3 regions of the Paenibacillus sp. FSL K6-3182 genome follow, and region 1 is predicted to be linked to each of the others. Evidence: riboswitches for the same ligand, from Rfam matches in the RefSeq annotation. Region 1 holds a riboswitch; each other region holds the start of a gene.
The links. A riboswitch is a leader RNA that binds a small molecule or an ion and turns the genes downstream of it on or off. The one in region 1 is predicted to bind cobalamin.
Positions count from the first base shown of each region.

Region 2: it holds a riboswitch for cobalamin, as region 1 does, so the genes downstream of both, metE (5-methyltetrahydropteroyltriglutamate--homocysteine S-methyltransferase) here and MHH56_RS21510 (DUF4430 domain-containing protein) in region 1, are expected to answer to the same signal.
Region 3: it holds a riboswitch for cobalamin, as region 1 does, so the genes downstream of both, MHH56_RS10240 (DUF4430 domain-containing protein) here and MHH56_RS21510 (DUF4430 domain-containing protein) in region 1, are expected to answer to the same signal.

Region 1 is NZ_CP150265.1:4,834,552-4,840,134, forward strand. It holds gene MHH56_RS21500 (ATP-binding cassette domain-containing protein) at 1-1,153, opposite strand, end outside; gene MHH56_RS21505 (energy-coupling factor transporter transmembrane component T) at 1,144-2,013, opposite strand; gene MHH56_RS21510 (DUF4430 domain-containing protein) at 2,006-2,779, opposite strand; cobalamin riboswitch at 2,954-3,155, opposite strand; gene MHH56_RS21515 (ABC transporter ATP-binding protein) at 3,170-3,835, opposite strand; gene MHH56_RS21520 (iron ABC transporter permease) at 3,832-5,430, opposite strand; gene MHH56_RS21525 (Fe(3+) ABC transporter substrate-binding protein) at 5,490-5,583, opposite strand, start outside.
Region 2 is NZ_CP150265.1:1,869,474-1,875,056, forward strand. It holds gene MHH56_RS08130 (TVP38/TMEM64 family protein) at 1-430, shown strand, start outside; gene kduI (5-dehydro-4-deoxy-D-glucuronate isomerase) at 658-1,488, shown strand; gene MHH56_RS08140 (DeoR/GlpR family DNA-binding transcription regulator) at 1,514-2,308, shown strand; gene kduD (2-dehydro-3-deoxy-D-gluconate 5-dehydrogenase KduD) at 2,313-3,068, shown strand; cobalamin riboswitch at 3,212-3,406, shown strand; gene metE (5-methyltetrahydropteroyltriglutamate--homocysteine S-methyltransferase) at 3,549-5,583, shown strand, end outside.
Region 3 is NZ_CP150265.1:2,384,274-2,389,856, forward strand. It holds gene MHH56_RS10235 (HAMP domain-containing methyl-accepting chemotaxis protein) at 16-2,001, shown strand; cobalamin riboswitch at 2,149-2,351, shown strand; gene MHH56_RS10240 (DUF4430 domain-containing protein) at 2,521-5,583, shown strand, end outside.

The DNA of each region.
Region 1 (5,583 bases):
TAAAATATAGCAGTGGATTTTGCGCCAAATAACCGACTTTAATCGATTTATCCCGCTTCAGCTTGCCTCGCTGCGGCTTTAATAATCCGGCCATCATTTGCAGCATCGTTGTTTTTCCAGCCCCGTTGCCGCCGAGCACCGCCAAAAACTCATGCTTGTACACGTTAAGCGACAGCTTCTTCAAAACCTCTGCACTCGCTTTTTCGTATTTAAACGTTATTTCATCACAAGCAAGCAGCCATTCCTTTTTTTCGAGCTCTCTGCTTTCGTTGATTACTGATTGATTTGCGGCTATTGTATGTACACCGAAATCATTGGAGAGCCACTTCTTCCCTTCACGCACGGTAAGCGGAATTTGATTTGCTTCTGGTAGGTTGCCAGCCTTCTGGGTAGATAGAAACAGCTTCGTAACGGAAGGCAGGTATGGCATTTCTTTTTGTGCTGCATCAGCACCAACGAGCCGGCATAGCTCTCTCGGCGGCGCGTCGTATTTCACTCTGCCTTCCTCCAGCAGAATGATTCGATCTGCAAGTGGAATAACATCCTCCAGCCGATGCTCGCTTATAATAACCGTCATTGACATTTCCTGATTCAGCCGATAAATAAACTGCAGAAAATCTCGTGCCGCTACCGGATCAAGCTGCGAGGTGGGCTCATCTAATAGAAGCAGCTTTGGCTGCAGCAGCAATACTGAAGCAAGATTGATCAGCTGCTTCTGTCCCCCCGATATTTCATGAACGGATTTGTTAATCAGCTCATCCAGCCCAAAGAAATGGCTCATTTCGGCTAGTCGTTTACGCATAACCGCTTGCCCATAACCGACATTTTCCATGGAAAAAGCCAGCTCATGCCATACCTGATCCATCACAATTTGATTTTCAGGATTTTGAAACACCATGCCGATCTGTTCAGCCGCCTCGACCGCAGGCAGCTCCTCTAGCAATACACGTTTATACTTAATGGTGCCTGAGCGTTTTCCCGTAGGCTGCGTTTCTTTTTTCAAATGCCGAAGCAGCGTCGTTTTGCCGCAGCCGGATGCCCCACAAAGAACGACAAAATCGCCTGGCTTGATATTTAAAGTGATGTTATCGAGTGCTGCAACCGTTGATTCCGGATAATGGAACGTCAATTGATCAACCTGAATTACTTCCATGACCTTCTCTCCATTTCTTCAAGTACGACTGGTGTTAACAGAAAGGCGCAATAGCAAGCGTATGCAATGCCTTCCCCCCTATGAAACTGCATGTTTTCCAGACGCGGGTAAATAGTAAGCACACCAAAACCTTGCATCCAGCCCCAAATGCATACTAGTGCCATTGCTCCAAGAAACAATAGAACATACCAATCTCTACGATCCATACGATAGATGACATAAGAGCTTCGTTTAGCTACGCCATACCCTCTAGCTTTCATAGAATCAGCGGTCTGAAGCGCCTCCTCCAAAGACCAGGTCAACAACACACGAACAAGCAGCATGCCGTCCTTGCTCCGTTTTTTCAAGTTGCCTTCAAGAATCGAAACCCCTTTTATTCGTTGAACCGTAGTAATTTGATCCAGTCTCCGCAAGAAAAGCGGTACGAACCGAATCGACATCGAGGTTAGCAGTGCAGTTCGCGGAGCGACTCGTGAAAATAAATACATCCATTTCTCCGTCGTAACAATCTGCTGAAACGATACAAAGGCTAATAAAATGCACAATAAAGAGAGCATCATCGTCACACCATATAAAATAGCTTCCAACGTGATCGGCTGATCCATAAAATAAAATAAAATATGCCGCCCGCGATGAGAAAACAGCGGGTTAAGAACAGCAACCAAACCGCCCATTAGAACATAATAAGGAAGCAGCTTAAGCAGCCGCTTCCCTTCGCCATGAATGACAATAATTACCGTAATCGCAGCAAGTGACGTCAATAAGAAAACAGGATGAAATAAGAGCATGCCGAATGTAATGACTCCTGCATAATAACTGAAGCTCGTAACCGGATGTACCGAACCGAACGCACTATTCATCGAATTTTGCTCCTATATCCTCGCCAAGATCAGTCGTGTACAACCATTCAATAACATCATCTTCATTAACCTTGTAAACCCCGGCGCCCTTGTTAGGGAACTCACCGTTTACTCGGTACATCCAGCCGCTCTTCGCACCCAGATCGAATTCGTAAATATTATCGATGCCTTCGATATAAGCACCGCCTTTAACACCTCTGTATTCCATTTGTATTTTGTTTTTTCTCGTAATTTTCTTCAATACATCTAGAACGGTATCGTCCTTCTTGAACTCTACGGCTGTTGGTGCAAGCACCGTTCCCGTATCTTTGTCCGCGACAATTGAAATCGTAACCGTCTGCACAGGATTCGGCGTTGCAACAGGCGTGACGGGCTTCGCAGTAGCCGCACTGTCTGTTTTGGTTGGTTTCGCAGAAGCAGTAGGCTTCGTTTTTGGATCATCCAGTTTTGGCTCATTTGTCTGCTTCGGCTTCGGGGAAGGCGTTGCTTGCTTACCGCCAGCGTTGTCGGTTGCCTTCCCGTTATCTTGATCTTTAGCTTCGCTAGGCAACTGCGTTGCCTCCGCCGTTTCTGATGCTGAAGTACTCGTTGGCTGCTCATCAGCGGCTTTCTCCGCTTCTTTTCCCACTTGCCCTTCGTTGCTGGTTTGCACTTGATTGGTATTGGAATTAACGCTTTGTGCCGGACTGGCACAGCCAGCTAATAAACCAATAAACAGCCATAGGATGATTAAGCTTGGTAACCATTTCTTGCAGATCTTTGCCATCGTCTCTTTTCTACTCCTTTTTGTCTCATTCACACAAACCTTAACAATAAAAAAAGACCCCCTTCTATTAGGGGATCTGCATGTCGAATGTAAGAATAGCAACCGTATATAACTAAAATATATGATGCGTCCTGCAAAACGATTACGCCTCCACATTCTTTACCCCCGAAGAATGAGAAACAAAATAAAAAAGGCAGGTTTCCTGGCTCGTGCGTCAACGCGATTCTCACACCTTCCCATCCTTGAATCGGACAGTGGCATTTGCAGAGAATCACTCTTCACATACAGTGGCGGGACCGCGCCGGCATTGAACCGGACTTCCCTATTAAGCAAACAAAAGCATGCTTTTGTTTGCACCTTCTCTATTCAATTATGCGATTATTTAATCAATCATATCGGGATTGCTGGGGTTTGTCTATACGGGATTTGAATGATTCGATCGCAAATAGCAGCTGCATCCTCTTGATCATGGGTAACGAACATACAAGTAATTTGGGCTTTGTGAAGCAATCGCTTCAGCTCCTCCCGAATGCTTTGCTTTAAGTGTGAATCCAAACTGCTAAATGGCTCATCCATCAACAGCATCAAGGGAGACGGGGCAAGCGCACGAGCAAAAGCAACACGCTGCTGCTGACCTCCGCTAAGCTCATGCGGATAACGCTTGACGAACTCATTTAACTGTATCAGCTCCAGCATTTCATCCAGCCGTTTGAATCTATCTTTTCTTGATAATCGATGTAAACCAAATAATATATTTTGACCGACAGTCAGATGAGGAAACAATGCATAATCCTGAAACACCATGCCTATGCCGCGCTGCTCAGGCTGAATAAACTGCTGATCATCTACTAAAACCCTGCCGCCAGCGGCAATACGTCCCGAGGCAGGAATCTCAAGCCCGGCAATAATCCGCAGCAGCGTGCTTTTCCCGCAACCGCTTTGACCAAGCACTCCAACAACTTCACCCTTCTGCATTTGCATCGTAAAGTTTTCTAACACACTCTTCTTCCCATTATCATAGCTAAAAGAAACGTTAGTCAGCTCAAAAAAGTTCATCTGGATTTCTTCTCTCCTAACCAATGATAAACAAAAACAGTTGCCGTTCCCACCGTGATTATGAATAAAGACGGTACCGAGGCTTGATGAATTTGCTCATCGCTTGCATATTGATAGGCTTTTGTCGCTAGCGTCTCAAAATTAAACGGGCGCAGCAGCAGCGTCAGCGGCAGCTCCTTCATAATTTCCATAAAGGTAAGCAGGAAGCCTGCTAATATGGAGCCTTTTATTAAAGGTAAATCCACTTTGAAGAAAGTCGCAGTCATACCGATGCCGAGCGTTCTGGAAGCTTCAGAATAACGATTGCCTATTTTATCAAATCCCGCTTCCACCGCATTAAATCCTACACCAAGGAAGCGGATTACATAGGCGAAAATAAGCATCACGAGCGACATGCTGAGCACGAGCTTGCTCGATCCAAAGCCTAACCATGAATAGACGCCGCTTAATTGATGGTCTAGGGAAATAAACAAAGCAAGCACGCCAATGGACAAAACAGCACCCGGGATTGAGTAGCCCATTAAAATTAGCTTCGTTGCTGCAAGCGACAAAAGCGATCGATTCAGGCTCCGGCTTACATTGGCGACAATAACAGCAAGCAGCATCAACACGGTAATCGCAACAATGGAAACCAAAAGCGTGTTTGAGACGAGCTGCGCAAATTTGCTGTTCAATACATCTTGATATGTCCATTTCGCCCAAACGAGGAGCTGAACTACTGGAATAGCGAACGAGAGGGCAAATATAACCGTGCTCACAAAAATAGCAGCAGCTGTCCCTAAATAGGATAACTTCCTTCGTTTAAGCGGATTAAGCTTGCTTGTCGCGGAATGATACCTTCTTCGCCTGCGAAGCAGTCTCTCCATTATAAACAATCCAATAATAGCGCTCATTAGGAGTGCAGATAATCTCAGGGCAGAATCAACGTCGTACATACCAAACCATGTTTTGAAAATCGTTGCAGTAAACGAAGCAATGCCAAAATGTTTGGTTACTCCAAAATCATTCAGTACCTCAAATGCGACGAGGCTGGCTCCGCCGATAATTGCAGCCTGCGACAAAGGCAATACGATTCGAAAAAAGATATGAAGCTGCCCTTTGCCGAGCAATCTTGCGTTTTCTATGAAAGCTGCGCTTTGCTTCTCCATAAAGGTTTTGGTCATCAAATAAATGTAAGGAAATAAAAACATTGAAAATATGAAAATAGCGCCTTTCATGGACAATATATCAAAATAAGCTTGGTTAGGGGTTACGCCGAGCGTATTTCGCATAAAAACTTGTACGCTGCCCGTATAGCTCAGCATAGAACCGTAAGTATAAGCTGCAATATATGGTGGAATAGCCAGTGGCAGCAAAAATGCAAAGTGAAAAAACTTCCGCATCGGGAAATCATAGGCTGCAACAAGCCATGCAAGCGACACGCCGATGATAACGGAGAAAAACACCGTTCCTACTACAAGATATAAAGATTGAACGACAGATTCAAACAGCATATACTCTTTGATTTGCTGCCAGTTTTCATTCGGTTTGTCAAACAAACCGAAAAAAATATAAAGAGACGGAATAAGGGCCATGATGGCCCCTATTACGCTCAATATAACCCAGCCGTTCAATATTCTCTTTAAATTTCGCAAAGAGATGGAAGCCATCATTTTTATTTCCAACCTGCCTTAGCCAGAAGCTCGACTGCTTTTTTGTTATGATCGCCCAGCTTGGAGAAATCCAGCTTCTGTGTTTTAAAGTCACCC
Region 2 (5,583 bases), 3.0 Mb from region 1:
TGGTGCTGCTCTTGGCCCAGTGTTAGGCGCGGCAGTGACATGGATTGGCTCAGCGGCAGCATCCATTGTGATGTTTCTGTTTATCCGCTATGGCTACCAAGAGTGGGGGAAGAAGTTTCTCTACCGTTATCCAAGCATCGGCAAACTAACGGTGATGTTTGAGCAGAATGCTTTTCTAACGATTATGTTTGCTCGGCTCATTCCGTTCATTCCATCCATTGCAGTTAATATGTACTCGGCGCTAAGCCGTGTTTCCTTTACCGTTTATGCGATCGCCTCATCGATTGGCAAAATTCCAGCGATGCTGCTGTTCGCCACGATCGGTGATACGCTTATGACGGATCCAAGAAACGTATTCGTTACCGTCTTAGTATACGGCATGTTTATGGCGGTATCTCTTTATGTTTATCGAAGGTGGAAGCTTCATTAGATTTCCTCTAAAACAACAAACGGCTTCTTCGCAAATGATGTGCGCGGAGGTCGTTTTTTTTGTTGTACAATCTTCTCGATAATAAAATGTTCATGCTAATCCAAAATGTTTAAAATGTTCTTTTTATGTTCGTAAATGTGTGTTATTATAAAAACGAACAATAACAAACATTAGCGTAGCTTGCGAGGCGAGTCTAACGCAAATAACTTTTAGGAGGCTTTTATCCAATGGAAGTACGCCATACTACGAATCCTACTGATGTGAAGCAATATGATACGGAACGTCTGCGCAGCGAGTTTTTGATCGAAAGCTTGTTTGAGCAAGATCAATTAAAAATGACATATACGCATTATGACAGAATGGTTGTAGGCGGAGCATTGCCTGTGAACGAGACGCTTGAGCTGGAGGATGCTGCAACGCTAAAAACCGAATATTTCTTGGAGCGCCGCGAGGTTGGCTTCTTGAATATTGGCGGACCTGCTTCGATTTCTGTTGATGGGGAAGTATACGAGCTGAATAAGCTCGACGTGCTTTATGTTGGCAAGGGCAAACGTCAAGTGCTGCTGTCAAGTGTCGATAAAGCAAACCCTGCGAAGCTTTATTTCTGTTCCGCGCTTGCGCATGCTGAAATTGCAACACGCAAGATGACGATGGAGGAAGCGAATCCGACTCATCTTGGTTCGCAGGAGACTTCCAATGAACGTATTCTTTATAAATATATCCACGCAGACGGCATCCAAAGCTGCCAGCTTATGCTTGGTGTAACGAGCTTGAAAACGGGAAGCGTCTGGAATACGATGCCTTCGCATGTCCATGACCGCCGCATGGAAGCATACTTATACTTCGACATGAATGATGATGCTCGCGTATTCCATATGATGGGCGAGCCTTCGCAGACGAGACATCTTGTTGTTGCCAACGACCAAGCGATTCTTTCACCGCCATGGTCGATCCACTCAGGAGTGGGCACAAGCAATTATACATTCTGCTGGTCGATGGCTGGAGAGAACTACACATTTACAGATATGGACGCCGTACCTGCAAGCGAGCTAAAATAGAAACATTCGCTACAGGGGGTGCACTATGCTTGCTGCCGAACGGCATCGTAAGATTATAGATAAATTGGAGCAGCTTGGCGCGGTTAAAGTTTCCGAGCTAAGCGAGCTGTTTCAAGTCACGGAGAAAACGGTTCGTGAAGATTTAGAGAAGCTGGAAGAGAAGGGATTGCTGAAACGGACTCATGGCGGAGCTGTGCCCCAGCATAGAGGTGAAGACAGCCTTTATCCGCTGCAATTCCCAAACAGCAAGCATCAGCGGGAGAAGGCGGCGATTGCGGAGCTTGCTCTTTCCTGCATCGAGCCTAATGATATTATTGCGCTTGATGCTGGCAGTACTACGCTCGAAATGGCAAAACGTCTGCCCAACATCCCGGTTACGGTGCTTACGAACGATCTGCTTATCATTCGGGAGCTGACTGCGAAGGACCAAGTAAGGCTTGTTATTCCCGGGGGCTACCGGCATAACAATTTGCTTATCGGCGCAGAATCGCAGGAATGGATTAAACGACTGAATGTACACAAGCTGTTTCTATCTACAACCGGCATTCATATGGAATATGGGCTTACCATATTCACAGAAGAATTGACGAAGCTGAAGAAGCTGTATATGGAAAATGCCAAGGTCGTCTACTGCCTTGCCGATCATAACAAATTCGATAAGGGTGCACTAATAACGTTTGCCGGTTTGCATGAAATTGACTATATCATCACAGACGAAGGTATAGATGCGGACGTTGTGGCGAGGTATGAGTCACAAAATATAAAAATGATGAAAGCAGCGCTTTCGGAAAATGGGAAGCGTACTAAAGGTAGGAGCTGAGCCGATGAGTTTGTTTGATTTGACGGGTAAAACAGCTGTCGTCACAGGTGCAGGGCGCGGGCTTGGGGAAGCAATTGCGCTTGGATTAGCACGAGCGGGTGCGGATATCGCGCTTGTCACGAACCAAACGCCTGCTGACAAAACGGCAGCAGCGATAAGAGAGCTTGGACGCAAAGCGATTACAATTCAGACCGATATTGCTGACCGAACGAAGCTTGCTGGAATTGTTGATCGTACAGTTGAAGAACTGGGACGCATCGATATTTTGGTCAACAACGCGGGTATCATTCGCCGCACGCCCGCTGCAGAGCATAGCTACGAGGACTGGCAGGATGTACTCGATGTTAACTTGAATTCTGTATTTCTCCTTTCCCAGCTGGCCGGGAAACATATGATTGAACAGGGCTCAGGGAAAATTATTAACATTGCGTCGATGTTAACCTTCCAAGGCGGAATTAATGTTCCGGGTTATACGTCCAGCAAACATGCCGTTGCCGGTCTTACCAAAGCGCTTGCTAGCGAATGGGCAGCTAAAGGCTTGCAGGTAAATGCGATAGCCCCAGGCTACATGAGTACAGACAACACCGAAGCGCTTCGCGAGGATCCTGTTCGCAGCGCTCAAATTTTGCAGCGCATACCAGCGGGACGCTGGGGTACATCGCAGGATTTGATTGGACCAGCGGTATTCCTAGCCTCTTCAGCTTCTGATTATATGAACGGCCATATCTTGGCTGTTGATGGCGGTTGGCTGGTTAGGTAATTATATAAAAACCAATAAGGCTTTCCTTTTGCAGCGCAGGCTGCTTAGAGGAGAGTCTTTTTTTGATATTATAATGATTTCCATTGTATGGTTATTATTTTGCGTGTATAGTTATTCGTGATCCTAAAAAATGCGATCAACAACTGAAATAAGTGGAAATAGGTGCTCTTGCTGTATAGCTTGAGCTTAAAAGGGAAGTCCGGTGCAAAACCGACGCGGTCCCGCCACTGTAACAGAGGAGTCTAAGCGCTAACGCCACTGATCTTAACCGGTTGGGAAGGCAAGCTTACGATGATGATTCTAGAGCCAGGAGACCTGCCTATTTGAACGACACTGATTTTACCTACGGGAGATAGGGAGGTGTTAAGACAGAACCGCTGTTTATTAAAACGCCGGGCGTCTTTACCTTTGCTTCTTTAAGGTAACGACGCTCTTTTTTGTGCTTTTATTTCATAATAATTACATTTATTAGGAGGAAATATGAACGTGAGCAAGCTGCAAAACAGTGTACTTGGATATCCGCGTATCGGCGAAAATCGGGAATGGAAAAAAGCGCTTGAAGCTTTTTGGAAAGGTGATTTGGACGAAACGGTATTCCTTCAAACCCTTGAAAGTATTCGTCTTAACAACTTGAAGCTGCAAAAGGATAAAGGAATTTCTTTAATCCCTGTTAATGATTTTACGTTATATGATCAAATGCTGGATACTGCAGCGATGTTTGGCCTTGTGCCAGATCGTTTTTCCTATGATGGAGGTCCTGTTCCCGTACAGACCTACTACGCAATGGCGAGAGGGACACAGGAAGCACAAGCCTGCGAGATGACCAAATGGTTTAATACCAACTATCACTATATCGTGCCAGAACTTGCGGATGCAGCTCCGGTACTGACGGAAAACCGTCCGCTGATTGCGTACCGCGAAGCCAAAGAAAAGCTTGGTATTGAAGGTAAACCTGTCATTATCGGTCTATACACCTTCCTCAAGCTGTCGAAGGGCTACGATGCCAAGCAGCTTCCGCAGCTCATTGAGCAGTTTATACCGCTTTATGCTCAGCTGCTTAAGGAGCTTGAGCAAGAAGGCGTACAATGGGTGCAAATCGATGAGCCCATCCTTGTTACCTCTATTTCTGAGGAAGAGATGCAATGGGTTGAATCGATTTATGCAAGGCTGAACCAAGCAGCGCCAGCGCTTAACATAATGCTTCAAACGTATTTTGAGGCAGTTGAGCATTATGAAGCTGTAGTTGCTCTCCCGGTACAAGCGATCGGTTTGGATTTCGTTCATGGTTTGGAGCAAAACTTGAAGTCGCTTGAGCAATTTGGTTATCCGAAGGATAAGCTCGCTGGTATCGGACTTGTAGACGGACGCAACATTTGGCGCTCAGACTATAAGCAAAAGCTCGAATTGCTGCAAAGGATTTCGGCATACATTCCAGCTGAGCGCACGATCGTTCAATCGTCATGCAGCCTGCTGCATGTGCCGGTAACGGCAAAAAACGAAACCAATCTGCCAGTAGAGCTGCGTGAGGCGCTTGCATTCGCGGAAGAAAAGCTGGATGAAATTGTGTGGCTAAGTGAAACAGCGACAGTAAATGAGGCGGACATCTCAGAACTGCGCAAGCTTGAGCTTAAGCTTAACGGCGAGCGGATTCATCATTTATCCATTTCTCCTGCCCGCAATCGTCAAGCTGCTGATGCAGCAGCGGTTGCGGCGCATCCTTCAACGAGGCAGAAGCCATTTGCGGAGAGACAAAAGCTGCAGCAGAAAAAGTGGAATTTGCCTTTCCTTCCAACAACGACCATCGGCAGCTTCCCGCAAACGCTGGATGTACGTCAAGCAAGGCAAAAATGGAGAAAAAATGAGCTCAGCTCACAGGACTACGCTTCATTTATCAACGATAAAATTAAAAACTGGATTGAAATCCAAGAAGAGCTTAACATTGACGTCCTCGTTCACGGTGAATTTGAGCGTACGGACATGGTCGAATTTTTCGGAGAAAAGCTGGATGGGTTCGCATTTACAAAAGGCGGCTGGGTTCAATCGTATGGTTCCCGCTGCGTAAAGCCGCCGGTCATTTATGGCGATGTTGTATTTACTGAGCCAATGACAGTAACCGAAAGCGTGTATGCGCAGTCGCTGACAAGTCGTCCGGTAAAAGGGATGTTGACGGGTCCGATTACGATTTTGAACTGGTCATTTGTCCGCAACGATATCACACGGGAGCAGGTTGCATACCAAATTGCGCTTGCACTTTCAGAGGAAGTAAAGGCGCTTGAGACTGCAGGCATCGAAATGATTCAGGTTGATGAGCCAGCTTTGCGAGAAGGCTTGCCGCTTAAACGCAGTGATTGGGATGCTTATTTAAAATGGGGCGTGCATGCCTTCCGTCTATCGACTTCAGCTGTGCGTGACACAACACAAATTCATACACATATGTGTTATTGTGAGTTCCATGATATTATCGATTCCATTCTTGCGCTGGATGCGGATGTCATCTCCATTGAAACCTCGCGCA
Region 3 (5,583 bases), 2.5 Mb from region 1:
TGGGGGTTATCAAAAATGAAGATGGGATTACGCTCGTTGACGAATAAATTTATGCTAGTCATGGCCGTCGCATTAGTCATAATCGTAAGTGTGATTCTCATTTATGAATGGAAATCTACTCGTATAGCTGTTGAGCAGCAGCTTCTGGACAAGGGTCGCACGATGGTTTTATCGCTAGCTCGCACACTTGAGAATGTTACGGAGCAGGATTTTAAAACAGGTGTTGTGCTGGAGGATGGAACGAAATGGGATGGAAACAAGCTTAAAGAGGATTTTTTCAACGATACATTGACTGTAAATCCTGAAAGTGAGAAAGTGGCAGAAAAAAGACTAAAGGACTCATCCTATGCGGGGAAAGAATCGATTTTGTACAATGGAGAGTCCATTCCGCTATCTCAATATGAACTGAAATATGATAGTGCCTATGACCGTTATACGGATTACCGCTGGCAAGGCATTATGGATAGTTTTCTGACGGAGGAAAATGTTATTTTTGCTATTGCAGGCGCTTATTCAGAAAATCCGAATTTTGCGGGCTATATCCCAACACATAATAGCATTTACAGCCCCATGGGAGAAGAATCAAAAGATGCTTGGGGCGACGAGGGACTTCTTAGTCAAAACTACCGGGCTAATCGGATTTTTAACGATAAAACAGGCTACAATGCCGCTACGAATACGAAGACGGATGATGTCCTTCTGCAAAAATATAATAGACTCATAGACGGGAAAACGGTAGAAACGTGGGATATTTCCTATCCTTTAATTATCGATGGCAAACATTGGGGCGGGGTACGTGTTGCATTGTCAAAAGAAAAGGCCGATGCGCTCATCGCTTCAGAAAGAACGATGGTTGTCATGCAATTTGGCGGCCTGATGGTTGTTGTATTGGTCGTTTTGTTTCTGCTATCACAATTTATGGTAGGACGTAAGCTTCGTAATATTGTTCATGCAGCAATTAATCTTAATTCTAGCGAAGCGGATCTTACCTATCGTATAGAAAATAAAGGAAATGATGAAATTGCTCGCCTAGGCGAAGAAATCAATCATTTCATTGCCCATATGCAAGGCTTAATGCGGACGATTCGGAACAATGCCGCATCCGTATCGGATTTTGCAGGCCGATTAGGTGTAGGCTCGCAGCAAAGCCGAGAGCTCTCCTCGCAGCTTGCTTCCTCTGTGAATGAGATGGCAATTGGCGCGGAAAATCAAGCGGACGGAGCAGTTGAGGCAGCAAGGTCTATGGAGGAAATGGCGACGAGCGTAGGAAGGATTGCTCACTCCTCGAGCCAAATGTCGGAAGCGTCGAACGACATGCTGCAAGCAGCGGAGCTGGGTCATGAAAAATCGGATCATGCGGTTGGTCAAATGGAACGGCTTGGCGCGGCAACGGCTTCGATATCAAGAGTGATCGGACATCTTAATGAGCGCTCATCCGAAATCCAAGAGATGGCAGGCACGATTGCTGCTATTGCAAATCAGACGAATTTGCTCGCTCTAAACGCTGCTATAGAAGCGGCACATGCAGGGGAGTATGGCCGTGGATTTGCAGTAGTATCAAGTGAAGTAAGAAAACTGGCTGAACAGGCTTCGGCTCATGCGGGCCATATCGAAGAAACGATTAATGAGGTGCTAGCCTTGACTGCCGATGCTGTTGACGCTGTCACTGCAGGAGAGCAAGAAATGGAACAAGGATTACTCATCGTTCAGGAGCTGAAGGTATCTTTTGACACGATATGGAAGGAATCCCGCCTTGTTGCCTCACAAATTGAAGATGTATCTGCTTCAACGGAGGAGATGGCAGCAGGCAGTGAGGAAGTGAGCGCTTCCGTTGAATCGATGGCGCAGGTAGCCAAGGATACTTCCACTCATGCTGCGCAATCGGCAGCGGACACTGAGCGGCAAAATCAGCTCGCAGCTGAAACGCAGCAGCTTGCTTCATCTGTAAATGAGCTTTCGGAGGAGCTTCAGCGCTCGATTAAGAGATTCAAAATTGAGTAATTTGTAGCTGAAGTAGATTTATGATGAAATACTAGTCATATGCGCATGAAATCGAATAGAGAATTGTACAAGTTGAAAAAAAACGGTCAGAACCTTTGTCTAATCCTTTCAAATTTGATACAATTCACAAAACAAGCACTTACAATTTCATAGAATAGCTAATATGGTGCTGCCGTGAATCTATCATTCACAAGCAGCTTAATAGGGAAGTTCGGTCAAAATCCGACGCGGTCCCGCCACTGTATCGCGGAGCAGATGATCATGTTGTCCACTGTCATATCATGACGGGAAGGAGATCGTCTATGCAATGAAGCGAAGCCAGGAGACCTGCCATAGGAGCGCTCTATATTTCTCACGAGGATGGGAGGGAGATGTTTATTCGTGCTTTTGCAATAGGTGGATTCCTATGCTTCCATGCGCACGTGTTTATCCAAACATCTTTCCACAAACGGAAAGATGTTTTTTTGTTGCCAAAAATGATTAAAGGGAGAGAAAACATTGCTTAATTTAAAAAGATTTATGAAAAAGAGTTTGCCTGCTATTTTAAGTTTTGTATTGGTGTTTACTTTATTTGCACCACAAGTAGGTAAAGCGGCAGATCATTCTGCGAATGCTTCATTGAATGAGATGATTGATAAGACGGTTGAGTATTATAAAAACAAGAAAAAGCCTTTGACATCGTGGGTGGAAATTGTAGCGCTTTGGGGCGCTGGCGTAAATTTGAACGACGGCGACTGGCAGCTGCCAAGCTGGGAGACACAGGAGCCTACAAATCCGGTACTAAAACCGGATAATGGAGGAACTGAGCATATCCGTTACATATTCGGACTGCTTGCTATGGGTGAAGATCCTGCTCATGCGTGGGAAACAGATCGTAATCTGTATGCCGAGCTGGCATCGCAGCAAGATGCAGCCACGGGAGCAATTGGTTCAACAAACAAACATATGTGGGCAATGCTTGCCCTTGATACTGGCGAAAAGCTAGGAAGCAACGTTGGAAAATGGGATGCAGCTGCTAAGAAAAAAGCAGTAGATTTTTTACTAAGCAAGCAACTGGCTGATGGCGGCTTTGCTTACTTCGGAACGAAGTCTGATCCAGATATGTCAGGGATGGGCCTGTTAGCACTTGGAAATTATCAGGATGACAGCGCTGTTCAAGCGGCAATTGAAAGAGTGAAAAGTTATTTACAAACGATAAAGCTAAACCAAGAACATATTATGTTTAGCGACAATAACTCGAATAGTCTATCCACTGTAGTGACCGGAATAACGGCTATTGGCGAGGATATTTTATCTGATGTCTGGACAGCGAACGGTAAAACGGTACTTGATTCTTTCTCTTTATTCCAGCTTCAGGATGGATCATTTAAATACCTTCTTAGCGGCGGATCTAATGGAATGGCGACTGAGCAGGCGCTAATTGCCCTGCTTGATATTAAATATCAGAAAACGGTATGGCATCGTTTAGAGGAAATTAAACAACCTATTTCTGTTAATATGAGTGTTGATGGCGTTACGGGTTCTGTTTATGGCAAGCAACCGGTAAATTTCACTCAAATTAAAAGGCCAACAGTGTTGGATGCGTTTAAGACTGCTTTGGATAATGCCTCACCAGCAATTTCCTACAATATTGTAAACAGCAGTTATGGCCCTTATATTAAAGGGGTTGCAGGACAAAATGCGGGCACCTTTGGCGGCTGGGATGGCTGGGTGTATACAGTCAACGGCATAGCTCCGAACGTAGGTGCAGGCTCTTACAAGCTTAAAGCTAACGACGAGGTTCGTTTCTTCTATAGCCGTTATGCAGATATTACAACTGGAACAACGCTTGTAAATGGTGCAACTAATCCATCAGTTGATGTAAAGCTTGTTGGAGATGAGTTCAACAGCAACGCGCTAGTGAAGAATAATTGGAAAATTAACTCTGACGTATCGGGACTGACGATTGAGTCGATCGTGAAAGAAAGCGATCAAAAGATCAAACTTAATTTGTCAGGCAAAGCTACAGAAAAAGCAGTGACCATCCAAGCATTGGGAGCAGCTTTAGTTGGTAAAAAAGACAGCACTACAATTACGCTGCGGGTTCCTGTAACCGCTAAGCTGCAGGTAGATGGCCGTTCCAGTTCGATTTATAGCAAACAAGCGGTAACGGTGAAAAACACGGTTAAGCCAGTAACTGCATTGGATGTGCTAAAACAAGCACTCAATCAAGCAGATCCTAAAATTAGCTATAAAATTGAAGATAGCAGCTACGGACAGTATGTTTCTGCCATAAACGGAGAAGCAGCGGGTACATTTGGCGGTTATGATGGCTGGATGTATGAAGTGAATGGCATTGCTCCAATGGTTGGAGCAGGTGAATACGAGCTTAAAGAAAACGATGAGGTTCGTTTCTATTACAGCAGATGGCCGGCGATTTCTTCGGGCTCGAAAATTGCAAATGGTGCTGTAGATCCATCGATTGAAGTAAAACTTGTCGGCGATGAGTTCACTAATCAAGCAACGGACATTAAAAACTGGTCAATTGATCCAGGAAATACAGGCCTTCAAGTTAATACCTTTACGCGAGATGGAAATAAAATAACGATTTCGTTAACTGGAACTGCAACTGGCGGCGCGATTACGATTAAAGCGCTTGGGGCTGCTTTTGTTGGCGGACAAGATAGTGAAGATCTAATCTCAATTGCCGTACCACGTGTTGTTGGGGATACAACGGATCAAAGCTTTGCCATCAACAAGAACGAGAAAGAGGTTGTTGTTGGCGCAGCAAGCGGTGGTCAAGTAACAAACAATGTAACCCTTACATTTGAAACAACAGCATTGCCAAAAGTAACAGCGACACGCGGTACTACAGTACTTGAAATTCCAGCTGCTACAGTGGTGACAACAACGACATGGGATAAAGCACTAGCACTCCCAAAAAATCTAAGCATCGATGAAAGTGGTTTGGCTTCCAAGCTGGATGCCGTTTTATCAGCTGACAGCAAGAAAGTGGAATCCATAGCCGTTCGCATTCAAGTTGGCGGTTCTGCAAAAATTCAATTTAATCAGCATGTATCCATCACGCTGAAGGGTCAAGGCGACAAGGAAGCTGGTTTCATTGATCAAGCAGGTGTATTCACGCCAATTAAGAAATATGCAGATTCATCCGTTCGTACGGATGAGGTTTATGCTTACAAAAAAAATAATGACTTAGTTATTCAAACGAAACATTTTACACAATTTCTTGCTTACAAAACTGCTGCTGTAACCAATCCTGGCGGTGGCGATGGTGGTACTGCTCCAATTGTTCAGAAGGTTACACTGTCCGTTGAGAAACGTTCGATAAACGAAGGCGATTTCGTTGCACCAATTACTGTAACTATACAAGATGGCGATACTGCTTTTACAGCACTGAAACGTGCACTTGAAGATAAAAGTATAGCTATTGATTACTCCGGATCAGGCTCAAGCACTTATGTGAAATCGATTGGCGGTCTTGCTGAATTCGATAAAGGCAAGGAAAGCGGCTGGATGTACTCCGTTAACGGCGTTTTCCCTAAAATAAGTGCGGGTTCCTATACTTTGAAAAATGGAGACGTG